3 regions of the Burkholderia gladioli genome follow, and region 3 is predicted to be linked to each of the others. Evidence: predicted binding sites of a transcription regulator. Region 3 holds the regulator's gene; each other region holds the start of a gene.
The links. Region 3 encodes LexA, which represses DNA repair genes until DNA is damaged. Its sites were predicted from a motif close to ACTGTATNNNNATACAGT; they were not measured.

Region 1 (10,784 bases), 960 kb from region 3:
CGAGGTGTTCGGCATCATCGGCCGCAGCGGTGCCGGCAAGAGCACGCTGGTGCGCACCATCAACCTGCTCACGCGCCCCAGCGAGGGCAACGTGGTGGTGGACGGCCGCGACCTGACCGCGTTGTCGGCGGCCGATCTGCGCGCCGCGCGCCGCGACATCGGCATGATCTTCCAGCATTTCAACCTGCTGTCCTCGCGCACCGTCTACGAGAACGTGGCCCTGCCGCTCGAGCTGGCCGGCGTGAAGCGAGCGGAAATCGAGGCGACCGTGCTGCCCCTGCTGGAGCTGGTGGGGCTGACGGCGCAGAAGGATCGCTACCCGGCCCAGATCAGCGGCGGCCAGAAGCAGCGCGTGGGCATCGCGCGGGCGCTGGCCAGCAAGCCCAAGGTGCTGCTGTCGGACGAGGCGACCTCGGCGCTCGACCCGGAAACGACGCGTGCGATCCTCGACCTGCTGCGCAGGATCAACCGCGAACTGGGCCTCACCATCGTGCTGATCACGCACCAGATGGAGGTGATCAAGCAGGTCTGCGATCGCGTGGCGGTGCTCGATGCCGGCCGCGTGGTCGAGACCGGGCCGGTGATCGAGGTCTTCATGCAGCCGCACCACGAGGTCACGCGCGCGCTGATCGGCGACGTGATCGCGCAGGAATTGCCGCCGGCGCTGAAGGCACGCGTGGCCGAGCGCCTGAAGAGCGGCCGCGGCCACCTGCTGCGCCTGGCCTTCACCGGCAGCGGTGTGGACCAGCCGATCCTGTCGGAGACGATCCGCCGCTACGAGCTGGACTTCAACATCCTGCATGGCCAGATCGACGAGATCCAGGGCCAGGCCTTCGGCTCGCTGGCGGTGCTGGCGGGCGGCGAGCCCGGCAAGGTCGGCGAGGCGCTCGCGTATCTGCGCGAGCAGGGCGTGGTGGTCGAGGAGTTGTCGCATGTTGAGTGAAATGCTGGATATGTTCGTGCAGTCGTTCTGGGAGACGCTGATCATGGTCGGCATCTCGGGCGTGGTCGGCGCGCTGGTCGGGCTGCCGCTCGGCGTGCTGCTGTACCTGACCGATCGCCAGGGCGTGCTGCAGAACCTCGGCGTCAATCGCGCGCTGGGCGGGCTGGTCAACGCGGTGCGCTCGACTCCCTTCATCATCCTGCTGGTGGCGGTGATTCCGTTCACGCGCCTGATCGTCGGTTCGTCGATCGGCACCGCCGCCGCCGTGGTGCCCCTGACGCTGGCCTCGGCGCCGTTCATCGCGCGGCTGGTCGAGACCGCGCTGCGCGAGGTCGACCGCGGGCTGATCGAGGCCGCGCTGGCGATGGGCGCCACCACCCGCCAGATCGTGTTCAAGGTGCTGCTGCCCGAAGCCTGGCCCGGCATCGTGGCGGGGCTGACCATCACCTTCGTGTCGCTGGTCGGCTACTCGGCGATGGCCGGCGCGATCGGCGGCGGCGGGCTCGGCGATCTCGGCATCCGCTATGGCTACCAGCGCTACGAGCCCGAGGTGATGTGGACCGTGGTGGTGATCCTGATCGTGTTCGTGCAGATCGTGCAGTCGTTCGGCGACTGGCTGGTGCGTCGGCTCAGTCATCGCTGAACCTGCGTTGAAGCCCTGGCCGGCGGTCGACGCCGCTATTGCTGATTCCCCGTCGGGCCCTCGCGCGGCCCGTCGCCCTTGCCGACCCGATCGCCTGGCTTGATGCCGGGCGATCCTCATCACGGAGCCTGTCCCGATGCAAAGACGCAAGCTTGTCGCCGGCGCGCTGCTGGCTGCCGTCGTGCTCGGTTTCGGTGCCGCGCGCGCGGCGGCCGAGACGATCCGCGTCGGCGTGACGGCCGGCCCGCATGCGCAGGTGATGGAGGCGGTGAAGAAGGTGGCCGCCGCGCAGGGGCTCGAGATCCGTATCGTCGAGTTCTCCGACTACGTGCAGCCCAATGCGGCGCTGGCGGCGGGCGACCTCGACGCGAACAGCTACCAGCACGCGCCGTATCTGGCCGCGCAGGTCAAGGATCGCGGCTACCGGATCGTGCGCGTGGCCGATACCGTGACCTTCCCGATGGGCATCTATTCGAAGCGGATTGCGTCGCTGTCGGCGCTGCCCAAGGGCGCGCGGATCGCGATTCCGAACGATCCCACCAATGGCGGGCGGGCCCTGCTGTTGCTGCAGAAGCAGGGCGTGATCAAGCTGCGCGATGGCGCAGGGCTGGCCGCGACGCGCTTCGATATCGTCGGCAATCCGTCCGGCGTGAAGATCGTCGAACTGGACGCGGCGCAGATCCCGCGCTCGCTGGCCGATGTCGACGCGGCCGTGATCAACACCAATTTCGCGATGGAAGCGGGCCTGCAGCCCAGGCGCGACGCGATCGCGATCGAGAGCGCGGACGGCCCTTACGTGAACATCCTGGCGGTGCGCGAGGCGGATCGGGGCAAGCCCTGGGTCGCCAAGCTGGTGGCCGCCTACCGCTCGCCCGAGGTGAAGCGCTATCTGGAAGGCAAATTCGGCGGCGCGGTGATCGCGTCGTGGTGACCGGCGCGCGGTGGAGCATCGTGCGTGCCGGCGATTAGAGGCGGGGGTCCAAAACCCGGGCTTGGCGTCCGGGTTTTTTCTCCCTTAAAATAGAACGATCGTTCGCTATTGCCGGCGTGTCGCCGAATGCCGTTATCCTCGTCGGTCGAGGGGCCGCGAGGCCCGGGTTGCCGCCTCGGAGGTGGGCGACACTATAAAATGGCCGTCGGTCGTATTCGTAACTTTGGAGCGTGTGCATGAAAATCCTGGTGCCGGTAAAGAGAGTGGTCGACTACAACGTGAAGGTTCGCGTGAAGTCGGACGGAACGGGCGTCGATATCGCGAACGTGAAGATGTCGATGAACCCGTTCGATGAGATCGCGGTGGAAGAGGCGGTGCGCCTGAAGGAAGCGGGCACGGCGACGGAAGTGATCGCCGTGTCGATCGGCGTGGCGCAGGCGCAGGAGACGCTGCGCACGGCGCTGGCGATCGGCGCGGACCGCGCGATCCTGGTGGAAGCCGGCGAAGGCGTGGAGCCGCTGGGCGTGGCGAAGATCCTGAAGGCGCTGGTGGACAAGGAGCAGCCGCAACTGGTGATCCTCGGCAAGCAGGCGATCGACGACGATTCGAACCAGACGGGCCAGATGCTGGCGGCGCTGGCAGGCCTGCCGCAAGCGACCTTCGCCTCGAAGGTGACGGTGGCCGACGGTAAAGCCACCGTCGCGCGCGAAGTGGACGGCGGCTCGGAAACGCTGGCGCTGACGCTGCCGGCGGTGGTGACCACCGACCTGCGCCTGAACGAGCCGCGCTACGTGACGCTGCCCAACATCATGAAGGCGAAGAAGAAGCCCCTCGAGACGGTGAAGCCGGAAGACCTGGGCGTGGACGTGAGCCCACGCCTGAAGACGCTGAAGGTGTCGGAGCCGCCCAAGCGCGCGGCGGGTGTGAAGGTGGCCGACGTGAAGACGCTGGTCGAGAAGCTGAAGACCGAAGCGAAAGTGCTGTAAGGGGAGACGAGAAGATGACGATTCTGATCATTGCCGAACACGACAACGCCACGATCAAGGCGGCGACGCTGAACACGGTGGCGGCCGCGCAGAAGATCGGCGGCGACATCCACGTGCTGGTGGCGGGCGGCAACGCGCAGGGCGCGGCCGACGCGGCGGCGAAGATCGCCGGCGTGGCGAAGGTGCTGCTGGCCGATGCGCCGCAACTGGCCGAGGGCCTGGCGGAGAACGTGGAAGCCACGGTGCTGAACATCGCGAAGGACTATTCGCACATCCTGGCGCCGGCCACGGCCTACGGCAAGAACGTGGCGCCGCGCATCGCGGCGAAGCTGGACGTGGCGCAGATCTCGGACATCACGGCAGTGGACAGCGCCGATACCTTCGAGCGCCCGATCTACGCCGGCAACGCGATCGCGACGGTGCAGTCGAGCGATGCGATCAAGGTGATCACGGTGCGCTCGACGGGCTTCGATCCGGTGGCGGCCGAAGGCGGCAGCGCATCGGTGGAGAAGATCGAGGCGGCGGCCGACAGTGGCAAGTCGCAGTTCGTGAACCGTGAAGTGACCAAGCTCGATCGTCCGGAGCTGACCAGCGCGAACATCATCGTGTCGGGCGGCCGGGGCCTGGGCAGCGGCGAGAACTACACGAAGGTGCTGGAGCCGCTGGCCGACAAGCTGTCGGCGGCGCTGGGCGCCTCGCGCGCGGCGGTCGACGCGGGCTACGTGCCGAACGATTATCAAGTGGGCCAGACGGGCAAGATCGTGGCGCCGCAGTTGTACATCGCGGTGGGCATCTCGGGTGCGATCCAGCATCTGGCCGGGATGAAGGACTCGAAGGTGATCGTGGCGATCAACAAGGACGAGGAAGCGCCGATCTTCAGCGTGGCCGACTACGGCATCGTCGGCGACCTGTTCACGGTGGTGCCGGAGCTGGTGTCCGCGCTCGGCTGAGCCGCGAGCGGCATCGCGCATCGGTGACGAGGCGCTGAGCACCACGACCAAGGGGCGCGGCAAGCGCCCCTTTTTTTACCCATAAGCAGACAGAGGAGAGGAGCACCATGAGCTATATCGCGCCCGTCAAGGACATGCTGTTCGTGATGAAGGAGCTGGCCGGCATCGACGACGTCGCGAAGCTGCCCGGCTTCGAGGATGCCGGCTTCGACACGGCGCAGGCCGTGCTCGACGAGTCGGCGAAGTTCTGCGGCGAGGTTCTGGCGCCGCTGAACGTCGAAGGCGACAAGCAGCCGAGCTCATGGAGCCAGGGCGCCGTGACGGCGACGGCCGGTTTCGGCGAAGCCTTCCGCCAGTTCGTGGCGGGCGGCTGGCAGGGGCTGCAGCATCCCACCGAGTACGACGGCCAGGGCCTGCCCAAGCTGATCGCCACGCCTTGCATCGAGATGCTGAACGCCTCGAACCTGTCCTTCGCGCTGTGCCCGCTGCTGACCGACGGCGCGATCGAGGCGCTGCTGACGGCCGGCACCGACGAGCAGAAGACGCGCTACGTGCCGAAGCTGATCTCGGGCGAGTGGACCGGCACCATGAACCTGACCGAGCCGCAGGCCGGCTCCGACCTCGCGCTGGTGCGCTCGCGCGCCGAGCCGCAGGGCGACGGCAGCTACAAGGTGTTCGGCACCAAGATCTTCATCACCTGGGGCGAGCACGACATGGCGGACAACATCGTCCACCTGGTGCTGGCGCGCACGCCGAGCGCACCCGAGGGCGTGAAGGGCATCTCGCTGTTCATCGTGCCGAAGTTCCTGGTCAAGGAAGACGGCAGCCTCGGCGAGCGCAACGACGTCCATTGCGTGTCGATCGAGCACAAGCTCGGCATCAAGGCGAGCCCGACCGCGGTGCTGCAATATGGCGACCACGGCGGCGCGATCGGCTACCTGGTCGGCGAGGAGAACCGCGGCCTCGAATACATGTTCATCATGATGAACGCTGCGCGCTTCGGCGTCGGCATGCAGGGCATCGGCGTGGCCGACCGCGCCTACCAGAAGGCCGCCGCGTTCGCCAAGGAGCGCGTGCAGAGCCGCCCGGTGGACGGCTCGGCCAAGCAGTCGGTCACCATCATTCATCATCCCGACGTGCGCCGCATGCTCGGCACCATGCGCGCGATGACCGAAGGCGCGCGCGCGCTGGCCTATGTCGCCGCCGCGCATAGCGACCAGGCGCACGCGCATCCCGACGCGGCCGAGCGCGCGCGTCACCAGGCCATCTACGAGTACCTGGTGCCGGTCGTGAAGGGCTGGAGCACCGAGATGGTCAACGAGGTCGCCAGCCTCGGCGTGCAGGTGCACGGCGGCATGGGCTTCATCGAGGAGACGGGCGCGGCGCAGTACTATCGCGACGCGCGCATCCTGGCGATCTACGAAGGCACCACGGCGATCCAGGCGAACGACCTGGTGGGCCGCAAGACCGTGCGCGACGGCGGCGCCGTCGCGAAGTCGTTGCTCGCCGGAATCGATGAAACCGTCGAGGCGCTCGGCGCGCAGGACACGCCGGCCTTCGCCGCGATGCGCCGCCATCTCGCCGACGGCGCGAAGTCGCTGGCGGCCGCGGTCGAGTTCGTGGTCGCCAACACCAAGGGCGATCCGAACGCGGTGTTCCTCGGCAGCGTTCCCTACCTGAAGCTGGCCGGCATCGTGCTGTGCGGCTGGCAGATGGGACGCGCGTTGCTCGCCGCGCAGGCACGGCGCGCGGACGATCCGGCCTTCCACGACGCGAAGATCGCGATCGCGCAGTTCTATGCCCAGCACGTGCTGGTGCAGGCGCCGGCGATCGCCGCGTCGATCGTCAGCGCGACCGGCCAGGACAGCGTGCTGGCGCTGACCGAGGACCAGTTCTGAGGAAGGCTGTTTCGTCCTGCCGGGGCCGGCGGCTCGGCGGGACGCAAAAATGAAGAAGGGCACCCTTGCGGGTGCCCTTCTTGCATCGAGCCGGTGCTATGCCGTGCTCAGGCGTAGGCGGGGCGCGGCTTGCCGACGGTCTCGTCGAGATAGCGGTGGACCGACAGGTCGTCGGCCTGGATCGCCGGCTTCTTGCCCGACATCAGGTCGGCCAGCAACTGGCCCGAGCCGCAGGACATGGTCCAGCCCAGCGTGCCGTGGCCGGTGTTCAGGAACAGGTTCGGCACGGGGGTGCGGCCGACGATCGGCGTGCCGTCCGGCGTCATCGGGCGCAGGCCGGTCCAGAAGCTGGCCTTCGAGGTATCGCCGCCGCCCGGGAACAGGTCGTTGACGCACATTTCGAGCGTCTCGCGACGGGCCTGGTTCAGGCGCTTGTCGAAGCCGGCGATCTCGGCCATGCCGCCCACGCGGATGCGCGAGTCGAAACGCGTGATCGCGATCTTGTAGGTCTCGTCGAGCACGGTCGACACCGGCGCGGCGGCCGCGTCGACGATCGGCGCCGTGATCGAATAACCCTTGAGCGGGTAGACCGGGATCTTGACGATGTTCGACAGGAAGCGCGTCGAATACGAGCCGAGCGCGACCACGTAGGCATCGCCGCGCACCAGCTCGCCGCCGCATTGCACGCCGGCGATCCGGCCGCCGGCGATCGCCAGTGCGTCGATCGGCGTGTTGTAGCGGAACTGCACGCCGAGCTCCTCGGCCATCGCCGCCAGGCGCGTGGTGAACAACTGGCAGTCGCCGGTTTCGTCGCCGGGCAGGCGCAGGCCGCCGGTCAGCTTGTGCGAGACCGCGGCGAGCGCCGGCTCGGCATTCTTCAACTGGTCGGCCGTCAGCAGTTCGAACGGCACGTTCGCGTCGCGCAGCACCGCGATGTCCTTCGCGGCACCGTCGAATTGCGCCTGGGTGCGGAACAGTTGCAGCGTGCCGCCGGTGCGTCCTTCGTAGGCGATGCCGGTGTCGGCGCGCAGCGCCTGGAAGCAGTCGCGGCTGTATTCGGCCAGGCGCACCATGCGGCCCTTGTTGACCGCATAACGCTCGGCGGTGCAGTTGCGCAGCATCTGCCACATCCACTGCAACTGGAAGCGCGTGCCGTCCAGACGGATCGCCAGCGGCGCATGCTTCTCGAACATCCACTTGACGGCCTTCAGCGGCACGCCGGGCGCGGCCCAGGGGGCGGCGTAGCCGGGCGAGATCTGGCCAGCGTTGGCAAAGCTCGTCTCGAGCGCGGGGCCCGCCTCGCGGTCGATCACCGTCACCTCATGGCCGGCGCGTGCCAGATAATAGGCGCTCGTCACGCCCACCACGCCGCTTCCCAGAATCACCACACGCATAGCTGCTCCAGACGAAAAAAAGCGGAACCCGCCGGGGGCGTTGCCACGCCACTGCCTGCACGTTCCGACCTGGTTTTTTTCGCTATGGTATTGTCGACGTCCCAGTTTTTGTTATTGTATTTTTTCGATTTTCAGAAAAAACAGCATGAGAACTCAACGTCAACCGGTACGCGCGCTGGACAAGCTGGACCGCCGGATCCTGCGCCTGCTGCAACAGGACGGCCGCATGGCGATGAAGGACCTGGCCGAGCAGGTCGGCCTGACCGTCACGCCCTGCATCGAGCGCGTGCGCCGCATGGAGCGCGACGGCGTGATCACCGGCTATCACGCGCGCGTCGACCCGGCCCAGCTTGGCGCGGCGCTGCTGGTGTTCGTCGAGATCACGCTCGACCACAAGAGCGGCAACATGTTCGAGCAGTTCCGTCGCGAGGTGATGAAGATCGACGAAGTGCTCGAGTGCCACCTGGTGTCGGGTGATTTCGACTATCTGATCAAGGCCCGCATCGGCGAGATGGCAGATTACCGCAAGCTGCTCGGCGACATCCTGCTGCAACTGCCTGGGGCCGTGCAGTCGAAGAGTTATGTGGTGATGGAGGAGATCAAGGAAACGCTGAGCATCGCCGTCGACGACTGATCGCGGCCGGCCCGCGCCCGAATCGTCGAACGGCCGGAATCCGGCTTGGCAGCGCGCGTCGGAATACTGTATAAATACACAGTATCTGGCGCGGCAATATTTCGCTTGCGCCTGCCGTGACGAAGAGGCGTGATGAGCGATCGATCCGATACCGAATATCCGGTGGCGCCGCCCGTGCCGCGCAAGGGGCGCGGCGCCGTGGGCAACCTGCAGGGCCGCTACGAGACCGACCAGCGAGAAGGTGTCGACGACGGCTGGCTCGGCGAGGACGACGAGGCGCGTCCCGCGCTGCGCACCCAGGTGTTCGACGAGCGCGCCAAGAGCATCCTGACGCGCAACGCCTCGCCCGATATTCCCTTCAATGTCTCACTGAATCCGTATCGCGGCTGCGAGCATGGTTGCATCTACTGTTTCGCGCGGCCGACCCACAGCTACCTCGGCCTGTCGCCGGGCCTCGATTTCGAGAGTCGGATCTACGCCAAGGTCAATGCGGCGGAACTGCTGGAGCGCGAGCTCGGCAAGCGCGGCTACGTGCCCGAGCCGATCGCGCTCGGCGTCAATACCGACGCCTACCAGCCCTGCGAGCGCGAGCGTCGCATCACGCGCGAGGTGATCCAGGTGATGCACGATCACGGCCAGCCCTTCGCGGCGATCACCAAGTCCTCGCTGATCGAGCGGGATCTCGACCTGCTCGCGCCGATGGCAGAACGCGGCCAGGTGATGGCGGCAGTCACGATCACCACGCTCGACGCCGACCTGGCGCGCGCGCTGGAGCCGCGCGCGGCCACGCCTTCGCGTCGGTTGCGCACGATCCGCGCGCTGGCCGAGGCGGGCGTGCCGGTCGGGGTCAGCATCGCGCCGGTGATCCCGTTCGTCACCGAGCCCGACATGGAGCGCGTGCTGGAGGCCTGCTTCGAGGCCGGCGCCACCCATGCGAGCTACATCGTGCTGCGCCTGCCCTGGGAGGTGGCGCCGCTGTTCCGCGAGTGGCTGGGCGCGCATTTCCCCGACCGGGCCGAGCGTGTGATGGCGCGGGTGCGCGACATGCGCGGCGGCAAGGACTACGAGTCCGATTTCGCCAGCCGGATGAAGGGGGAAGGATTGTGGGCCGACCTGCTGAAGCAGCGCTTCCAGAAGGCGGTCAAGCGTCTCGGGCTCAACGAGCGCACGCGCGGCATCCTCGATTTCACGCAGTTCCGCGCGCCCGAGCAGCCGAAGGCGCCGGCCACGCCGCAACTGAGCCTGTTCTAGGCAGCTTGTCTCGGCCGCTTATTGCGATAGCTCCCTGGCGGCCTGTACCTGCGATTCGAAGTAGGTCTGGAACGACAGCGCCAGCGCCGTCATCAGCAGGAAGGCGCCGATCAGCAGCGAGAAGATCACCACGAAGATCACGGTCCAGCCCGAGCGACTGCTTTGCTCGCTTTGCGCATTGAATTGCGCATCCCACTTCTCGTCGGCGCGCAGCCCGTAGACGATCGCGGTCAGGAAGGCGGCGAACAGCGAGATCGCGCCGGGCACCGCCAGGCACCAGCCGAGCAGCGAGGCGCGCGCGGTGGCGACGAGCAGCAGCAGGCCCGGCACGCCCAGCACGATGCCGAGCAGGTGCGCCCAGCCGACCGGGTCGCGCTGTCCATATAGATAGAAGCGATGCGCGCCGAGCGAGCCGAACAGGAAGGCAAGGGCGGCGGCGAGGGTCTTCGAGCGGAAACGCGGCGACTGGGATGGCATGGCGGACCGGGGCAGGGGCGGCGCGAATGGGGCTTTCGAGGTTCAGGGCGGCATCGCCACCGGGGCGATGCCGTCAGCCATTCTACGATGCGATGGAGGGTCGGTCACCCGGCCGCGCTCAGTGTCCGGTATAAGTGATCCGGTAGATCGCGTTGGCGTAGTCGTCGCTGATCAGCAGCGAGCCGTCGGGCAGCGGCAGCACGTCGGCCGGGCGTCCCCAGACCTGCTCGCCCGGCTGCAGCCAGCCCTGCGCGAACACCTCCATGCGTGGCTTGCCGCCGTCCGGGCCGGTGCTCACGCGCACCACGCGGTAGCCGGACTTGCTGCTGCGGTTCCAGGAGCCATGCTCGGCGATGAAGATCGTGTTGCGATAGTCGGCCGGGAACATCGAGCCGGTATAGAAACGCATGCCGAGCGCGGCGACGTGCGCGCCCAGCTTCAGCGCCGGCGGCGTGAAGCCGCTGCAGGGGTGGCCCTTGCCGTATTGCGGGTCGGCTACGTCGCCGGCGTGGCAATAGGGATAGCCGAAGTCGAGGCCGGCGCGCGGGGCGTGGTTCAGTTCATCGTCGGGGACGTCGTCGCCGAGCATGTCGCGGCCATTGTCGGTGAACCAGAGTTCGTGTGTGACGGGGTGCCAGTCGAAGCCCACCGTATTGCGCACGCCGCGCGCGAAGCGC
Region 2 (7,669 bases), on a different replicon from region 3:
TCCTGGCCAGCAGCGTCACCAAGGCGATTTCCGGCCGACGGCTCAATTCGTGCCGAAGGATGGCCGTGCGATGCGCGGTAAGGCGTTCGCATAGGCTTTCGCTGTGCAGCGGCTTTTGGCGCTCCGGCTGCTGCGCGGCGCGGCGCAATGCCGGCGGTGCTTCATCGCCTAGCGCCTTGCCTGCCGTTTTCAAGTTCGAGCGCTTCACCAGCCCATATTCGCGCGCCAGGTCGCCGCTTTGCGACAGGCTCACCAGCACGCCCGACACGGCTTTTTGCTCCGGCGACCAACCCTCGAAACGTTCGTCGTAGCGTTCTACGGCTTCCTCGGCCTCCTGCAAGGCCTGTTCTAGCGCGTCGGTGTCGATATCTTCGTCGTCGCTTTCCATTGCCTCGTTCAGCGCATCGCTTGCCTTTGTGGCTCGCTCGGCAAGCTCGGCGCGCTCCTTCTTCTCGGCCTTGGTCGGCTTCCGACGAGTCGCCGGCAGTCTGGTGCATGCATACAGTGTTTTGTGATCCAGATCCGGGTTCGCCTCGACCCAGGACCAGCCATCGGCGCGCAGCGCGTCGGCCGCTTGTTCCAGCTTCGCGCGCCCGAGCTCGTGCAACAACTCGACATTGATCAGGTAGCCTGCGCCGTCTTCCGCGAACAGGTCGCGGCGCACGTCGCCGCCGGCGGCCTCGTAGTCTTGCAGACCGACGAATCGCGCCATCCGGCTCGCGCTCGACACTTCCTCGCTCGTGATGATTGTGCGGAGATTTTGAGCAGTTCGGCCCCACTCCGGGCCGGCTTTTGCCCGCGTCCAGATCCGCTCTTGCTCGGCAGGGTCCGGGCACAGAGCCAGCGCTTGCAACTGGCCCAGGTCGATTTCGTCGTTGCGGAAGGCTTCGAACAGGACCGGGGACAGGTGGACCAGTTTCAAGCGGCGTTGAACCGTCAACACGGAAATCGAAAACACCTCGGCGATATGCTCGATCGTGCGCCCCTCGGCGTGCAGGTCGCGGATCGCCTCGCAGACGTCGGCAAGGTGCATTTCCTCGCGCTCGGTGTTCTCCATCAGTGACATTAACCGGGCTTCGCCGTCCGTGACGATCACGACATTGATTGGTGCCTCGGCCGAGGCTTCGCCCAGGTCGACCAGGAGCCCGTAGCCGGCTTTGCGTCGACGGCCTGCGGCCACCCCATAGCTGACCTTGTTTCCGCGTTTGGCCTTCACCTCATGCACGATCAAGTTTTGCAGGATGCCGCCAGCGCTGCGGATCGCCTGAGCCATCCCTTCGACGTTCTGCGGCTCGCGCCGGCGCACGTTAAACGGCGACTCGACAAGCGCGGAGAAAGGCACGGTGGTTGCAGTGCGACTGCCGATGATTTGCTCGACTACGGCTTGCTGCTTCTGGTTCTCACTCAAGATAACGCTCCTGAAAGCGGCCAAGCGGGTGCTCGGCCATGACTATATAATATGCCTTTAAGGCCGAAAAGGCAAGAAAATGAGTTGTCTTTAGTGCCTTAAAGGCATATACTTCTTTCATGGCCGAGCACCCGCTTGGCCGCTTTCAGGAGTAACGCCGTGGATCAAGCCGAAGCAATCATCAAGTCATCGTTGGTCATCGATGAGCAACGTATGGAGTTTCTTCCTAAGCATTTTGGCCGTGCATTTCTAATTGGCGAGCAATTGTTGTACAAATGGGCGGGTGTGCTTTCGACGGAATATCACGGCGGTCTCTGGTTGTTCTTCGAACTGGACAACGGTGGCTTTTATGCTGCCCCGGCGGGTGACGGCAAGCTGTACGTCCAATGGCACCTGAACAGCTATGAAGGGCACCTCGGCGCCGAGGCGTTCGGTATCGTCGTAACGCTGTACGTGCTTTGCTTTCTGGCAGAGAAAGAGGGTGAAAAGTTCGCGCAGGCATATCACGCGCTGCGGGCGTTCGCCCTTCAACATCCGGAGTGGCGTGAAATTTACCGCGCAATTGACTGAGGGGAGTTCGATGCAAACGCAACGATATAAAGTAACGGTTCGGTGCCTCGAATTCCCGGTGCCGGTAGATTGCTACGTGCCGGCCGGTTCGTCGGCTCATGCTCGGATCGTGGCTGACGAATGCGCGACGCGCAACGGCCTGCAAGCGGTGACGGTGCTGGATGTCGGGCCGGACGATCGGCCAGTCGAAGCCCGTTCATAATCGGCTCAATTCCATTTGAATAGGCGCTCCGGTCGCAAGGCCGGGGCGAATTAGCATGAACTACACTCTGACGGACATGGAGCGAGCCATTAACTACTGGCGTAACCGCTTTCCATCGGCCGATGGCGTCAGTATTTGCAGGCAGGTGAGCATCCTGGCCGAACCCTATACGCAGATGTTTATTGCGCGACAAGACATCATTGCGGATTCGGAGTTAGCGGCCGAGCAGGTGGAAGCCCTGCAAACCGCGCTGACGGCGCTGGGGTAGCACGGACGAATGCGATAATGGGGGCGCACCGCCCCTATCGCCCGCTGTGGCCTGCTAGTCGCGTGCACCTCGGGGCGACCTCCCTTCTTGCTAGCCGGGGTTGTGCGAGCCGAGATGGTCTCGCGCGCGCCGCGCGCCCGGATTGAGGGGCACGGGGACCCATGCCGGCTGAGTCCGGCATGGGGAGAGCCCCGACCCGGAGCGCAGCGCAGGGGCAATCCGGTGAGGCTGTGGGTCATCGGTGGGTGGTGTGGTCAAGCCTGGAATGGAATCGCTACGCGAATCCATTCCAGGCGTGATTCCCCCAGCGCAAAGCGCTGGGGGCTGGATACCTTTGTCGGGAAGAGCCGGCAAAACAGACTCTGATGGAGAAACCAATGGAAAAGCATTTGTTAGAAATCCGGCGAGAATGTCTGCAGCCCGCAACTTACTGGATTAGGCCAAGGGGCGCGGAAGTCCAAGAAGTTCTTCGCAGGGCTAATTTAAGCCCTCCTGAAGCGGCAGCCTACTTAGGTGTTGCCACAGCGAGCCGCGGGAGACAGGTTCGGAAGTGGATGTCAGAAGAGGCGCCAATTACCTACGCCGCGTGGGCCTTGCTCTGCGATGCGGCGGGATTCGTGCCATTCTGGCGTCTTGACCACGACAAGTGATAGCCGGTCGCTCGCGGCGGCCGGCTATCACCTCGCGCGCAGCGCTCCGGCCGATCCCTCTCGCCGTGCCTCGATGCGGAGGTGTTCTCGCGGGATCTATTCGATTACATGTCCGCGCGAGCGTGCACGATTGGCAGCGCTGACCAATCGGTCGTATACGCCGGCGTGCGATGAGTTTGTTTCATCTCCCAGGCCTGCCGCGTCTCTGTCCGGCCGATGCGTATCGTGCCGCTCCCGTAACGCGCATTGATGCCGTCGATGGTGGCCATCAAGCGATGTCGGCTCTCATCGTTTTCGACGAAGAGATCGCGCTGCTGTCGTCCTCCTCGAACGAGATCGAACAGCATCACCCCCGCCTTGGCGTAGCGAAATCCCGGCCGGAAAAGGTGGCGCAGCGCAAGGGTTGCCACCTTCAGCAGCGTGATCGTGTCGTCCGTCGGCATGACGAGCGGAACCACGAGCGAATTGCTGTATTGCCGTTGCTGTGTGCGGAACGGATTAGTTCGAATGAACACTTGCAGCTGCGCGGCGAGCAGCTGCTGACCACGCAAGCGCTCGGCCGCCTTCGCGACGAATTCAGTGATACCTTCCACCAAGCCCTCGAGCTGCGTTACCTCGGCACCGAAGCTGCGGGAACACACGATCTGTTGGCGCGCAGCGATGTCGTCCAGGTCCAGGCAGGCCTCTCCGTTAAGTTCGCGCACGGTTCGCTCGAGGACAACGGAAAAGCGCCGGCGAATGAGATCCGCGGGCGCTCGCCTCAGTTGCCCCACTGTACCGATCCGCATGGCGCGCAGTTGCGACGCCAGGCGTCGGCCGACGCCCCATACTTCCTCGACGTCGATTGCATCCACCAGCTGCTCGCGCTGAGCTGCGGGCAGCGCAGTGAGGTCACACACGCCGACGGCTTGGCCGCCCAATGATTTCTTGGCCACGTGGTTGGCCAGCTTCGCCAGCGTCTTGCTTGGGCCGATGCCGACACAGGTAGGAAGGCCAATCCACCGGTCGACCTGCTCGCGCATGCGCACACTGATGTTAACGACGGGCTCGGCCAGGTCCGTGAAATCCAGGAAAGATTCGTCGATGCTGTAGATCTCCTGCCGCGGTGCGTACTGCGCCAGAATGTCCATCATGCGCTGGCTCATGTCTGCATAGAGCGGATAGTTTGAGCTGAGCGCGACGAGGCCTGCCTCGCGCACCAGGTGCCGGATCTCGAAAAACGGTTGGCCCATTTTCACGCCAAGGCTTTTCGCTTCATTCGATCGCGCGACAGCGCAGCCGTCGTTGTTCGACAGGACGATGAGCGGCCGGCCGACCAGGTCAGGACGAAACACGCGCTCGCACGAGCAGTAGAAATTGTTTGCGTCGACGAGCGCCAGGCGCCTCATGGCCGGCCTACTTTGTCATGTAGGATCTGCCGAAGATTCCACGTCACCACGCCCCAGATGGTCAACTCCTGGCCTTCGTGAAACCGGATAGTCTCGTAAGCTGCATTGGCCGGTTGTAGGAACACGCTGCCCTTGTGGCGCTGCAGGATCTTCACGGTGAATTCGCCGTCGACGCAAGCAAGCACGATGCGCCCAGGTGCCGCCTCCACGGACCGATCTACGATCAACTGGTCGCCGTCATAGATCCGCGCCTCGACCATGCTATCGCCCGAGACGCGGAACAGAAACGTCGATAGCGGGTTCAAGACCAGGATCTCGTTTAGATCGATTCGCCGCTGCTGGTGATCCTGGGCCGGGCTCGGGAACCCGGCCTGGACGCGCTGGCCCACGTCGATTAGCTCGAGCGGTGCCGAGATCGACAATGGAATGGGGACAGACATGCAATTTCTCCGATACCCTGATATTTATACAGTGGTTTACGGTATCAGATCCTGAGAAAGTCAACCAGATGCGACGTGAGTGCTGTCCGGCGCGCCGGCCGTGCTGATCGGCGCCGGCGGCCGCGGCGATCGCCAGCAGCGCCGCCGGCACCATGCTCGAGCAGCTGGTGCCGCGCGTAGCCCGGCCTGGCCGGGCTGCTGCTGGAGATCCAGGTCGATGAGCAGCTGGCTAGCGCGCCGGCCGTGCTGATCGGCGCCGGCGGCCGCGGCGACCACCAGCAGCGCCGCCGGCGCCGCGCGCGAGCAGCTGGTGCCGCGCATAGCGCGCGCCAGGCGCAGGCCTGCAGGTGGAGATCCAGCTCGATGAACTGCTGGCCAGCGCGCCGGCCGTGCTGATTGCCGCCGGCGGCCGCGGCGATCGCCAGCAGCGCCGCCGGCGCCGCGCTCCAGCGCGAGCAACTGGTGCCGCATGCCGCCCGGGCCGGGTCCAGGCCTGCAGGTGGAGTCAGTTGCCTGCGGAGGTTTCGGCGATCGCCGTGCCTGCCTCGTCGTACATGGTTCGCGTCTGGTTATCGTCCGTGACCATGCGCGCGAGGATTTCGCCGAGCATCAATTGCGGTATGACGATACCAATCCGGTCGAGCTTGTCTTGAATCTCCATGACGAGCGCAGCGGCAGCATCGTTTATTTCGGTAGGGCGCGGATAGACTTCCTTCCACGCGTCGAGCACGAGGCCGGGAGACTCGTCCACCTCTCCGCGCTCGTCTAGATAGAACACCTTGACGTATAGCTCGGAGTCGATGCCGTCCCATCCGGCCATCACCTGCACGGGCTGACTTTGCCACGTCGTGTTGAAGAACGCCTGACTCATGATTGAAGTTGGATTATTTTGCAGTTTTAAGTAAAAAAAGCTCCCATAGACCGGGATGCATCCGTCGATGATCGGGCTTGTCCTTCGCTGCCTCCCAACACTGCCAGGCCCGAAGCTTGGAATGTACGAGTTCTGCTGCCTCGGTCTGCGTTAGGCCGGCGGCCTGGCGCGCTGCGACGACTTCCTCGGGCGTCGGAATCACTGCGCCTGGCGCTAGGGCGCTTCGGTTCGGATGATTTGCCATTCGTTCTCCAAATGCTGATCGCCCGCAGTAGCGGGCGACGGTATTAGTTCGCTATCGAGCGCACGCGGTGGCAATAGTCCGAAACGATTTCGCGAAGCCACCAAAGCTCGTCGATGCCGTCGCGGTTCTCGACTTCGATCACCTGGATGACCTTTCGGTCGGCGCCCCAGGCTGCCCAGCGCCAGATGCTCCGGGTGTCGCGAGCTTCCAGCGTGAACCGAGAATCCACGATTTCCGCGACAATCTTTCCGCTCCCCCGGCGGATCGGGCCGCGCGGGCCTTGCAGGCGCTTGATGGGCATTTCCATGGTCGTTCTCCTGTAGCAGGCGAGGGTCAGGCCGCGCCGAGCTGCTTGACGAATTCATTCCGGAGGGCTTCGTCGCGGAGCTTGTTACTCACGAACTGCGCGACGAAGTTCTGATAGCCCGGCTGGTCTTCGGTCATGCCGCGCAGCTTCATGAGCGCTTTGAATTCCTCCACGTTTTCTGCAAGCACATTCATCACCTGCTCTCGATCCGAGATTTCTTTTTCGGTATAACCCTTGCGCTTGGTTGCCATCGTCGTTCTCCTGTAGCGGGCGCGGTTGGTCAGGCGGCGAAAACTTCGGCGATCCAGTCATGCCGACCGTCTGCGCGCATCGCGTAGCGCCAGCGGGGAACGCCGCCGACCTTCTTCGCCGCGCGCTCTGCCGCGCCGCGTGCCGATGCTTCGGACCAGAACCATTCGCTGTAGAGCTTTTCCATCGTCATTCCCCTCATTGAGTAGCAGCTGGATAGCATCGTGCGGCTCAGTAGCCAAGCCAGTCGCGTGCTGCTTGGAGCGTGGCAGGTATCGTTTCGCGTTCGATCGTCACGTCACCGTTCCTGCCAACAGTCGCGCATGCCACAGTTAGCGTTCCATCGCCGTTGTCGCGTGTCGCCTCCGGCAGTTGATGACTGTCAATCCAACTGACAAGGTCGGTGGTGGCTCGCTGGCTAGCGGATCGGAATTCCGCTTCTTGATCGTGTTGCATGTCGTACTCCTGTTTCGGCTCAGGCCCGGCGAACCGGGTCTGAGTGTTAGCGAAATTATGCGCAGACAAACGGCTTGTTCCAGCGCCCTACGCGGAGTCCCGTGAAATACGCGATATCAAAGTAGTCGATAGTGCTGTCGCTGCGGTCGTACCACCCAGCCGAGCGAAGCGCCTTATCAATCGCACGGAACGTTTCGCCCGCTGCCGTCGCGTCGTATCGGTCGAGGTGAAACAGGCTGACATCGAAATATCCTGCGACCTGATAGGGTTCGTCGCCGCGGCTTGCTGCAATCTCGCGGTTGATTTCGTTCGCGATCCCAATCAGATCAATCGGCGCTTGCATGATCGTGCAGACGATCTTAGTGTGATCTTCAACACGGAGGGTGTATTTCCAGCCCTGCGGCATGATGCGTTTCATTTCTGCCGTAATCACGGCCTTCATGTCCTGGCTCATATACGCCATCTTTAATCTCCAGCCCCTGTTGACCCGAGGCGCGGCGGATGCGGTGCATCCATGAGTTAAAGAATACACGCAATGCGTGTATTTTGCAAGGATAAAATATGTAGTCCTTATTAATGGGGCGACTCATTTCTTTGCGAACTAACCTAGTTGTTC
Region 3 (10,784 bases):
GCTCGCCACCAGCATGATCGCGGTGCCCGACAGCATCGCCTTGCTGGCGGCCCAGACGATCTCGCCGAGCACGATGTCGCCGAGCGCGAGCGGCGTATGCATGATCGCTTCCCAGGTGCGCTGCACGTGCATGCGCGAAAATCCCGAATACATCGCCTCGAAACTGGCCGACATCATCACGCTCGAGCCAACCGTGCCGGCCGCCAGGAAGGCGATGTAGGACACGCCGTCGACATGGCCGACCATCAGGCCGAGCCCCAGCCCCAGCCCGAACAGATAGATCATCGGATCGGCGAGATTGCCGATCATCGAGGCGAAGGCCAGCTTTTTCCAGACCAGGTAGTTGCGGCGCCAGACGGCCATCCAGTTGACGGCATTGGCGGGCAGGGCGATCGCGAAGCGCGAGCCCGGTTGCGGGTTCGCGTGGGTGCCGGTGGCGGCGTGGTGGCGGGTATCCATCGATCGTTCAGTCCTGCATGTCGCGGCCGGTGAGCCGCAGGAACACATCCTCGAGATTGGCGGGCCGGTGCAGGTAGCGCAGCCCGGCGCGGCCGCGCAGGGCCTGGATCAACGGCGCCGGATCGTCGGCATAGCAGAACAGCGTCTCGCCGCTGATCTCGGCGCGCGAGGCGAGCGGCGCCAGCTCCTCGCGCAAGGCTTGCGGATCGGGGCCGTAGATCTCCACCACGTCGCAGCCGATCTCGCTTTCGATCAGCGCCGGCGGCGCGCCCTCGGCGATCTTGCGCCCGGCCTCGATCACGCAGAGCCGGTCGCACAGCCGCTCGGCCTCTTCCATGAAATGGGTGGTCAGCAGGATGGTCTTGCCGCGCGCGAGCAGCGAGCGCAGGCGCTCCCACATCAGGTGCCGCGCCTGCGGATCGAGCCCGGTGGTCGGTTCGTCGAGCACCAGCACGTCGGGATCGTTGACCAGCGCGCGCGCCAGCGTGAGCCGGCGCTTCATGCCGCCCGACAGCTCGCCGACCTTCGCGTCGGCCTTGCTCTCGAGCTTGGCGAATTCGAGCAGCGAGGGCACCAGCGCGCGCGCCTCGCGCGCCGATTGCCCGAAATAACGGCTGAACACCAGCAGGTTCTCGCGCACGCTGAAGTCGGGATCGAGATTGTCGAACTGCGGCACCACGCCGACGCGCTGCCGCGCGTGCCGGGCACGCGACGGCACCGGCTCGCCGCACAGCCGGATCGTGCCCGCGTCGGGCCAGGTGATGCCGAGCAGCATGCGCAGCGTGGTGGTCTTGCCGGCGCCGTTCGGCCCGAGCAGGCCGAAGCACTCGCCGCGCTGCACGTTGAACGACAGGCCGTCGACGACGAGCTTGTCGCCGAAATGTTTTTTGACCTGCTGGAATTCGATCGGGGCGACGGACATGGGCAGGGCGGCGTAAGAGTCGACACGAAGCGGCCATTCTAGTGCATCGAGTCCCGATTTCGGCTCCTGGGCGGCGCCCGGATCGTGCAAGCCTGCACCGCGATGCGGCATCGGCGTGCCGTCGATACGGAAATCGCCTGTGGGTGTTTTCCATCCCTTGCATCCTGAATTGCGGCGCACGATGATGAATCAACGACCCGACGTCGCGATGGAGGCGATCATGGCCAGTTACCAGAAAATCCTGCTGTGCTACGACGGCACGCTCGAGGGCCGCAAGGCCCTGCGCTGCGGCGCGGATCTCGCGCTCGAGCTGAAGGCCGAGACACACCTGCTGTCGGTGGTCGACATGCGCTCGACCATCGCGCAAAGCGCGGGCCTGCTGACCGACGTCGCCTGCGGCCGCTTCGAGGAGACGGCGCGCGAGATCCTGCAGGAAGGGGTGGACTGGCTGACCGAGCGCGGCGTGCAGGCGCAAGGCCATTTCGCCTTCGGTTATCCGATCGAGGAGATCGCGAACCTCGCGAAGGCCTTGAATGTCGACCTGGTGGTGGTCGGCCACCGCTGTCGCAGCGGCCTGTCGCGCTGGTGGATGGGCGCGGGCAATACGCAACTGCTCGACCGCGTGTCCTGCAGCATCCTGGTGGCCTGCTCTTCGTCGGACGAGCAGCGCGAGGAGCGGGCCAAGGAGCGCGAAGCGGCTCTCGCCGGCAGCGGCGCTGCATAGATCAGGGTATCCGTGGACGGGCGGACTAAGCCGCCCGGAACGGCGCCATGCCGGTTGAGGCAACCGGCATGAACGCCATGATTCACTTCCTCGTCGCGCCTGCCGGCGCGACATGCTCAGCGATGCAGATCGATCGCGCTGAGCTTCCATCCGAACAGCCCGCTGCGCCGGAAGATCGCCGCATAGCGCGCGCCATCGACATCCTTCCGATACACGACGACGAATTCGTCGATCCCGTTATAGGCCGCGCTCGCCTGCGGCGCCGCGGGCTTGCCTGCGTTGCTACCGCTGGTGGGTGCCGGTGCTGCCGGGCTCGGCGCGGCCGGCGGCGCGCTGCCCTGGCCGGCAGGCGCGGCGGCCGTGGGCGCGGGCTGGTCGAGCGAGGGCGGATGCTCGCCCGGATCGGCCTTGGGCGGCAGGCCGCTGAGCAGTGCGGCCACGCCTTCGGGCGTCGCATAGGCATCGACCAGCGGCCCGATCAGCGCCGAGCCGATCACCGCGCCCAGCATCGCCAGCGGATTATTGTGCCGCTGCAGGTCGATGCGCCGCATCAACTCCTCGGTCAACTGCTGCTTGAGGCTCGCGCGCAGGGCCGGATAGTCGACATGGCGGCTGATCGCCTCGGCGTCGCGCGTGTCGACGGCCTGTTTCAGCTCGCGCAGCGCGAGATAGGGCGAGGCATAGGCATAAACGATCGTCGCCAGCACCAGCAGCGCGAGGGCGACGACGAGGAGCGGCTTGAACCGGCCGCCGCGGGAGGGGGAGAGGGGCACCAGGCCTCCATGGGATACGGACTCTAGCTAGAGACGTATCAGACGGCCGAACGTTCCTCGGCGATGCATCGATCGATCATGCGGCACACCGCATCGATCGTGCCCACCATGATCAGGCGCGACGGCCCGTGGTAGACGCGCACCGGCGCGCGCCGTGCCGGTTCCGCATGATGCAGCCCCGCGTTGAGCGAGACGCGCGCGAAGGCCGGCAGGGCCGAGGGCAGCAGCGAGGCCTGCTCCGCCACCGCGGCGGCCGGCGCCGGCGCGACGGCGTCGGGCGCGGCGCTGCCGAGCGGTGCGCAGGGCATGCGCCCCCGCAGGTGACGCAGGCGGCCGAATTGACGGAAGGGCAGCAGGCGGGCGAGGCGTTCCATGGCGTTCTCCAGGTCGAGCGGAGGAAACAAGGCAAAGCACAGGACGATGCGCAGCACAACGCGCAGGCAATACTCGGCCAGTGCGCGCACGGCGCACCAGCAGGATGGATGGCGCCGCAGCGCCCGGGATCAGAATTCGCCGGAGCGGATCAGGCCGACGGCGATGCCTTCCAGCGCGAACTCGGCGCTGCCGGCCTTCACGAAGATGTTTTCGTAATCGGGGTTCTCGGCGATCAGTTCGATGCCGGAGGAATGACGCTTGAGGCGCTTGACGGTGACGTCGTCGCCGAGCCGCGCGACGATGATCTGGCCGTCCTTGGCCTCGCTGCGCTTCTGCACGGCGAGCAGGTCGCCGTCGAGGATGCCGGCGTCGCGCATCGACAGCCCGCGCACCTTCAAGAGGTAATCGGGCTTGCTGGAGAACAGCGCGGGATCGCAGGTGTAGTTCTGGGAGATGTGCTCTTGCGCGAGGATCGGGCTACCTGCCGCGACGCGGCCGACCAGCGGCAGCGAGAGCTGCATCAGCGCCGCGTGCGGCAGCGTGAGCTGGTGCGGGGCGTCGTCGCCGAGCAGGCGGATGCCGCGCGAGGCGCCGGCGGCCAGCTCGATCACGCCCTTGCGGGCCAGCGCCCGCAGGTGTTCCTCGGCCGCGTTCGGCGAGCTGAAGCCCAGCTCGGCCGCGATTTCCGCGCGGGTGGGCGGGAAGCCCGAGCGCTCGATCGCGCGACGAATCAAGTCGAACACTTGCTGCTGGCGTGCGGTGAGTTTGGTCATGGTCAACTGTATGGATAGACAGTGATCTGTATTTTTATACAGTAGTTCGGGAATTTCAAGCGTTACTTGAAGTTCGTCGCTATGACGTCGGTTCCGACGCGATCGAGCGACGTCAGAACGGCGGTTTCGATGCCTCAACCGTCCGCCGGGCGGTCTTTACCACTTTTGCTTCTTAAAAAATGAGGAACGATTATTTTTAATGATGAAAGCCGTTCGCTAGACTGCCCTGACATTGCTAATAACGACCCACGAACCTTTGGAGATCATCGGATGGTCAAGCGCAACACGGGGCTGGCTGGCGGCGTCCGCCGCCTGGTCGCAACACTGGCATTCGGCGCGGTGGCGCTGGGCGCCGCCACGCACGCACTGGCGGACACCACGCTGCTGAACGTCTCCTACGATCCGACCCGCGAGTTGTACCAGGACGTCAACCAGGCCTTCGGCAAGGAATGGAAGGCCAAGACCGGCGAGACCGTCAACTTCAAGCAGTCGCACGGCGGCTCGGGCGCGCAGGCGCGCTCGGTGCTCGACGGGCTGCAGGCCGACGTGGTCACGCTGGCGCTGGCCTGGGACATCGACGCGCTGGCCAACAAGGGCCTGGTCGCCAAGGACTGGCAGAAGCGCCTGCCCGACAACGCCTCGCCCTATACCTCGACCATCGTGTTCCTGGTGCGCAAGGGCAATCCGAAGGGCATCAAGGACTGGGACGACCTGATCAAGCCGGGCGTGTCGATCGTCACGCCGAACCCGAAGACCTCGGGCGGCGCGCGCTGGAACTACCTGGCGGCCTGGGCCTATGCGCTGCACAAGCCGGGCGGCAACGAGCAGAGCGCCAAGGATTTCGTCTCCAAGCTCTACAAGAATGCCGGCGTGCTCGATTCGGGCGCACGCGGCGCGACCACCAGCTTCGTGCAGCGTGACATCGGCGACGTGCTGATCGCCTGGGAGAACGAGGCCTTCCTGTCGCTGAAGGAATTCGGCCCGGACAAGTTCCAGATCGTGGTGCCCTCGGTCAGCATCCTGGCCGAGCCGCCGGTGGCGGTGGTCGACAAGGTGGTGGACAAGAAGGGCGACCGCAAGCTGGCCGAGGCCTACCTGAACTTCCTCTACAGCAAGGAAGGCCAGGAGATCGCCGCGCGCAACTACTACCGTCCGCGCTCGAAGGACGTGCCGGCCGAGCTGACCAAGCAGTTCCCGAAGCTCAAGCTCTACACGGTGGACGACACCTTCGGCGGCTGGACCAACGCGCAGAAGACGCACTTCGCCGACGGCGGTGTGTTCGATTCGATCTACAAGCCGCAGTAAGCGCTGCGCACGTGGCTTGAGCGGCGGGCGGCGTGCCGCTGAACGGTGAACCGCCCGGCCGCGGAAGTCGGAAAGACGCAAAGGCAGGACGGCAGTATCGAGGCCGCGCGGCCCGCAACCGGCACGCGCGGCCCGACATAACGACGATCGAACGCGCGGCCGGCCGGATTCTTCCGGCGGCCGCGCATCCCATGTCAACCAAGGAAGCGCATTTCGCATGACGACGTACACCTTCCGCAAGCCGAGCGCGCTGCCCGGCTTCGGCGTGACGCTCGGCATCACGGTGGCCTATCTGAGCCTCGTGGTGCTGATCCCGCTCGCCGCCACCTTCCTGAAGACGGCGACGCTGAGCTGGGACCAGTTCGTGGCCGCCACCACCTCGGCGCGCGTGCTGGCCTCCTACCGGCTGACCTTCCTGTCCGCGCTCGGCGGCGCCGTGATCAATGCCGTGTTCGGCTTCCTGGTCGCCTGGGTGCTGGTGCGCTACCGGTTTCCGCTCAAGCGCCTGGTCGACGCGATCGTCGACCTGCCGTTCGCGCTGCCGACCTCGGTGGCCGGCATCTCGCTGGCCGCCGTCTACGCGCAGAACGGCTGGCTCGGCCAGTATCTCGCGCCGCTCGGCATCAAGGTGGCGTTCACGCCGCTGGGCGTGCTGGTGGCGCTGACCTTCATCGGCCTGCCCTTCGTGGTGCGCACCGTGCAGCCCGTGCTCGAGGATTTCGAGCGCGAGCAGGAGGAGGCCGCCGCCTGCCTGGGCGCCTCGCGCTGGCTGACTTTCCGCCGCGTGGTGCTGCCGGCCGTGCTGCCGGCGCTGCTGACCGGCTTCGCGCTGGCCTTCGCGCGCGCGCTGGGCGAATACGGCTCGGTGATCTTCATCGCCGGCAACGTGCCGATGAAGTCCGAGATCACCTCGCTGCTGATCATCACCAAGCTCGAGCAGTACGACTACGCCGGCGCCACCGCGCTGGCGGTGGTGATGCTGGTGGTGTCCTTCCTGATGCTGCTGCTGATCAATACCCTGCAGTGGCTGCTGCAGCGCCGTACCAGCCGCGGCGCGAGCGGCCCGGCGCCGGTCGTCGCCGCCGCGGGTGCCGTGGCCGGAGGTGCGCAATGAGCCGCGAATCGAGCAGTTCCGCGCTGCCGGCCGCCGCCGCGCCGCGCGCCAGGGCCGCGCGTCGCCAGGATCCGGTGGCCGAATCGCGCCTCACGCGCTGGGTGCTGACCGGCATCGCGCTGCTGTTCCTGGCCGGCTTCCTGGTGGTGCCGCTCGCGGCCGTGTTCGCGCAGGCGCTGGCCAAGGGCATCGGCTTCTATTTCGAGTCGCTGGCCGATCCGGATGCCTGGTCGGCGATCGTGCTGACCGTCACGGTGGCCGCCATCGCGGTGCCGCTGAACCTGGTGTTCGGGGTCTGCGCCTCCTGGGCGATCGCCAAGTTCGAGTTCCGCGGCAAGGCGCTCCTGACCACCCTGATCGACCTGCCGTTCTCGGTCTCGCCGGTGATCTCGGGCCTGGTCTACGTGCTGCTGTTCGGCGCGCAGGGCTGGCTCGGCCCCTGGCTGGAAGCGCACGACGTGCAGATCATCTTCGCCGTGCCCGGCATCGTGCTGGCGACCATCTTCGTGACCTTCCCGTTCGTCGCGCGCGAGCTGATTCCGCTGATGCAGGCGCAGGGCAACGACGAGGAGGAGGCCGCGCGGGTGCTGGGCGCCTCGGGCTGGCAGATCTTCCGCCGCGTGACCCTGCCCAACGTGCGCTGGGGCCTGCTGTACGGCGTGATCCTCTGCAATGCGCGCGCGATGGGCGAGTTCGGCGCGGTATCGGTGGTGTCCGGCCATATCCGCGGCCAGACCGACACCATGCCGCTGCACGTCGAGATTCTCTACAACGAATACAACTTTTCGGCCGCCTTCGCGGTGGCATCGGTGCTGGCCCTGCTCGCGCTGGTGACGCTCGCGCTGAAGCTGCTCGCCGAACGCCGGATGTCGGCCGAACTCGCGGACGCGCGCGCCAGCGCCGCCTCGCATTCCTGAAGAGGCACACCAGATGGGTATCACCGTTCGCAACCTGCACAAGCAATTCGGCGACTTCACGGCGCTCGACGATGTTTCTCTCGATTTCCCGCCCGGCGAGCTGGTCGCGCTGCTGGGGCCGTCCGGCTGCGGCAAGACCACCCTGCTGCGCGTGATCGCCGGCCTGGAACACGCCGACGCGGGCCAGGTCGTGCTGCAGGGGCAGGACGTGGCCGACGTGGGCGCGCGCGAGCGCCAGGTCGGCTTCGTGTTCCAGCACTACGCGCTGTTCCGCCATATGACGGTGTTCGAGAACGTCGCCTTCGGCCTGCGCGTCAAGCCGCGCGGCGAGCGGCCCTCGGAAGCCGTGATCCGCGAGAAGGTGCACGAGCTGCTCAAGCTGGTCCAGCTCGACTGGCTCGCGCCGCGTTATCCGTCCGAGCTCTCGGGCGGCCAGCGCCAGCGCATCGCGCTGGCCCGCGCGCTGGCGGTCGAGCCCAAGGTGCTGCTGCTCGACGAGCCGTTCGGCGCGCTCGACGCCAAGGTGCGCAAGGAGCTGCGCAGCTGGCTGCGCCGCCTGCACGACGACCTGCACATCTCGACCATCTTCGTCACCCACGACCAGGAGGAAGCCCTGGAAGTGGCCGACCGCATCGTGGTGCTGAACCGGGGTCACGTGGAGCAGGTCGGCAGCCCGCAGGACGTGTACGACCATCCGCAAAGCGCCTTCGTCTACGAGTTCCTCGGCGCGGCCAACCGGCTCGACGGCGTGGTGCACGGCGATGGTTTCGTGGCCGACGGCGCGAGCGGCCCGATCGCGGTGGCCGCCGATTTCTCCGGCCGCGCGCACGCCTATGTGCGCCCGCACGACCTGCAGGTGGTGGCGCACGCCGACGCACGCTCGGACGGCATCGCCGTCGACGTGCGACGGGTGGTGCCGCTGGGCGGCTCGGTGCGCATCGAGCTCGCGCCGCGCGCCGGCGGCGCGCTGCTGGAAGCCGAGCTCGATCGCGAAACCTGGCGCGCGCTGGCGCTCGGCGTGGGCGACGGCGCCACCGCGGTGGCCCGCAGCGCGCGCGTGTTCCCGGCGCGCTGAAGTGCCGTCGCATCCTTCCTCATCGATAACGACAACGCCCCTGAGAGGCTGACCCATGAATTTCCAGCAATTGCGCTTCGTCCGGGAAGCGGTACGCCAGAACATGAACCTGACGGAAGTCGCGAACGTGCTCTACACGTCGCAGTCGGGCGTCTCGAAGCAGATCAAGGATCTCGAGGACGAGCTGGGCGTCGACATCTTCATCCGTCGCGGCAAGCGCCTGACCGGCCTCACCGAGCCCGGCAAGGCGGTGCACCAACTGATCGAGCGGATGCTGCTGGACGCCGAGAACCTGCGTCGCGTGGCGCGCCAGTACGCCGACCAGGACAGCGGCCACCTGGTGGTGGCGACCACCCACACGCAGGCGCGCTACGCGCTGCCCAAGGTGATCCGCCAGTTCACCGACGTGTTCCCCAAGGTGCACCTGGCGCTGCGCCAAGGCAGCCCGCAGCAGATCGCGCAGATGATCCTCAGCGGCGAGGCCGACATCGGCATCTCGACCGAGGCGCTGGACCGCTATCCCGACATCGTGACCTTCCCGTGCTATTCCTGGCACCACGTGGTGGTGGTGCCGAAGGACCACCCGCTGGTCGGTCGCGCCAACCTCACCCCCGAGGAGATCGCCGAGTATCCGATCATCACCTACGACCAGGACTTCACCGGCCGCTCGCATATCGACCAGGCCTTCGCCAAGGTGGGCGCGGTGCCCGACGTGGTGCTGACCGCGATCGACGCCGACGTGATCAAGACCTATGTCGAGCTCGGCATGGGCATCGGCGTGGTGGCGGCGATGGCCTACGACGCGCAGCGCGATTCGGGCCTGGTCGCGCTCGACACGCAGCACCTGTTCGAGGCCAGCACGACGCGGGTCGGCCTGCGCAAGGGCGCCTTCCTGCGCTCCTATGCCTACAGGCTGCTGGAGATGTTTGCGCCGCATCTGACCGAGGCCGAGATCGCCGCGCAACTGAAGGAAACCGCCGTCTGAGCGGCGAGGGCGGAGCGGCGCGCCTCGTCCTCGGGTTCGCATCGCTCATCGCGCGAGCCGTTCCGGCTCGCCGCCCACCTGCCGTTCGCCGGGGCCACGTCCTGTCTTGCGCTTGCCTTGCAAGATCCCCACAATCCCGGAATCGGTAAAAACCCCGTTGCGTAATCGGCACGATCGGTACAGCATTGGCGCTTCCCGGTACGAACAAAAACGGACGGGATGCACGAGATGGGTGAAATCGACTGCCGGCAATCGCTCGCGCCTCCTGTTCACGCCGCTTCCAGGGCGTATTTTCCCGATTTGACGCACGTACCACGGCAAACGTTTGCTCAACATGAAAACGACACCCGGGGCAACCGGGCATACACAGTGAGGAGATTTCGCATGGACTTCCAGATTCGCCGCCGTGTTCTCGCCGCCGCGCTCGCCGGCGCCGCCATTGCCGTCGCGCCGCTCGGCGCCCATGCGCAAGCCGCCCACAAGCCCAAGGTCGCGCTGGTGATGAAGTCGCTCGCCAACGAGTTCTTCCTGACCATGGAGAACGGCGCGAAGGAATACCAGCAGCACAACCCGGCGATGTTCGACCTGGTCACCAACGGCATCAAGGACGAGACCGACACCGCCAACCAGATCCGCATCGTCGAGCAGATGATCGTCTCCAAGGTCGATGCGATCGTGCTCGCGCCGGCCGATTCGAAGGCGCTGGTGCCGGTGGTCAAGAAGGCCGTCGACGCCGGCATCATCGTGATCAACATCGACAACCGGCTCGATCCGGACGTGCTGAAGTCGAAGAACCTCAACGTGCCCTTCGTCGGCCCCGACAACCGCAAGGGCGCCCGCAAGATCGGCGACTACCTCGCCAAGAACCTGAAGGCCGGCGACGAGGTCGGCATCATCGAGGGCGTGTCGACCACCACCAACGCGCAGCAGCGCACCGCTGGCTTCCAGGACGCGATGAAGGCGGTGGGCGCCAAGGTGGTCTCGCTGCAGTCGGGCGAGTGGGAGATCGACAAGGGCAACGCGGTGGCCTCGGCCATGCTCAACGAGTACCCGAACCTGAAGGCGCTGCTGTGCGGCAACGACAGCATGGCGATCGGCGCGGTCTCGGCGGTGCGCGCGGCCGGCAAGGCCGGCAAGGTCTACGTGGTCGGCTACGACAACATCAACGCGATCAAGCCGATGCTGCAGGACGGCCGCGTGCTCGCCACGGCCGACCAGTACGCGGCCAAGCAGGCGGTGTTCGGCATCGACACGGCGCTCAAGGCGATCGCCGAGCACAAGAAGCAGGCCGAGCTGTCGGGCACGGTCGAGACGCCGGTCGACCTGGTCGTCAAGAAGTAAGTGACCCGCATGGCGACGATT

Region 1: a site for LexA is predicted at 8,445-8,462, ahead of BM43_RS28495 (PA0069 family radical SAM protein). Genes of this name have one in related genera too.
Region 2: a site for LexA is predicted at 4,942-4,959, ahead of BM43_RS00400 (LexA family protein). Genes of this name have one in related genera too.

Annotation. Positions count from the first base shown of each region.
Region 1 is NZ_CP009323.1:2,558,686-2,569,469, forward strand. It holds gene BM43_RS28455 (methionine ABC transporter ATP-binding protein) at 1-943, shown strand, start outside; gene BM43_RS28460 (methionine ABC transporter permease) at 933-1,586, shown strand; gene BM43_RS28465 (MetQ/NlpA family ABC transporter substrate-binding protein) at 1,723-2,517, shown strand; gene BM43_RS28470 (electron transfer flavoprotein subunit beta/FixA family protein) at 2,754-3,503, shown strand; gene BM43_RS28475 (electron transfer flavoprotein subunit alpha/FixB family protein) at 3,518-4,453, shown strand; gene BM43_RS28480 (acyl-CoA dehydrogenase) at 4,561-6,351, shown strand; gene BM43_RS28485 (D-amino acid dehydrogenase) at 6,459-7,745, opposite strand; gene BM43_RS28490 (Lrp/AsnC ligand binding domain-containing protein) at 7,891-8,379, shown strand; gene BM43_RS28495 (PA0069 family radical SAM protein) at 8,512-9,630, shown strand; gene BM43_RS28500 (NINE protein) at 9,649-10,107, opposite strand; gene BM43_RS28505 (PQQ-dependent sugar dehydrogenase) at 10,226-10,784, opposite strand, start outside.
Region 2 is NZ_CP009320.1:55,868-63,536, forward strand. It holds gene BM43_RS00380 (ParB/RepB/Spo0J family partition protein) at 1-1,408, opposite strand, end outside; gene BM43_RS00385 (antirestriction protein) at 1,568-1,978, shown strand; gene BM43_RS00390 (DUF3717 domain-containing protein) at 2,236-2,448, shown strand; gene BM43_RS00395 (Y-family DNA polymerase) at 3,203-4,486, opposite strand; gene BM43_RS00400 (LexA family protein) at 4,483-4,926, opposite strand; gene BM43_RS00405 (hypothetical protein) at 5,432-5,797, opposite strand; gene BM43_RS00410 (hypothetical protein) at 6,085-6,348, opposite strand; gene BM43_RS00415 (hypothetical protein) at 6,375-6,599, opposite strand; gene BM43_RS41190 (hypothetical protein) at 6,629-6,784, opposite strand; gene BM43_RS38000 (hypothetical protein) at 6,829-7,053, opposite strand; gene BM43_RS00425 (hypothetical protein) at 7,109-7,516, opposite strand.
Region 3 is NZ_CP009323.1:3,520,476-3,531,259, forward strand. It holds gene BM43_RS32810 (ABC transporter permease) at 1-459, opposite strand, end outside; gene nodI (nodulation factor ABC transporter ATP-binding protein NodI) at 467-1,381, opposite strand; gene BM43_RS32820 (universal stress protein) at 1,602-2,105, shown strand; gene BM43_RS32825 (DUF2939 domain-containing protein) at 2,222-2,878, opposite strand; gene BM43_RS32830 (hypothetical protein) at 2,917-3,252, opposite strand; gene lexA (transcriptional repressor LexA) at 3,382-4,026, opposite strand; gene BM43_RS32840 (sulfate ABC transporter substrate-binding protein) at 4,297-5,331, shown strand; gene cysT (sulfate ABC transporter permease subunit CysT) at 5,549-6,445, shown strand; gene cysW (sulfate ABC transporter permease subunit CysW) at 6,442-7,362, shown strand; gene BM43_RS32855 (sulfate/molybdate ABC transporter ATP-binding protein) at 7,376-8,437, shown strand; gene BM43_RS32860 (CysB family HTH-type transcriptional regulator) at 8,493-9,422, shown strand; gene BM43_RS32865 (sugar ABC transporter substrate-binding protein) at 9,807-10,763, shown strand; gene BM43_RS32870 (sugar ABC transporter ATP-binding protein) at 10,773-10,784, shown strand, end outside.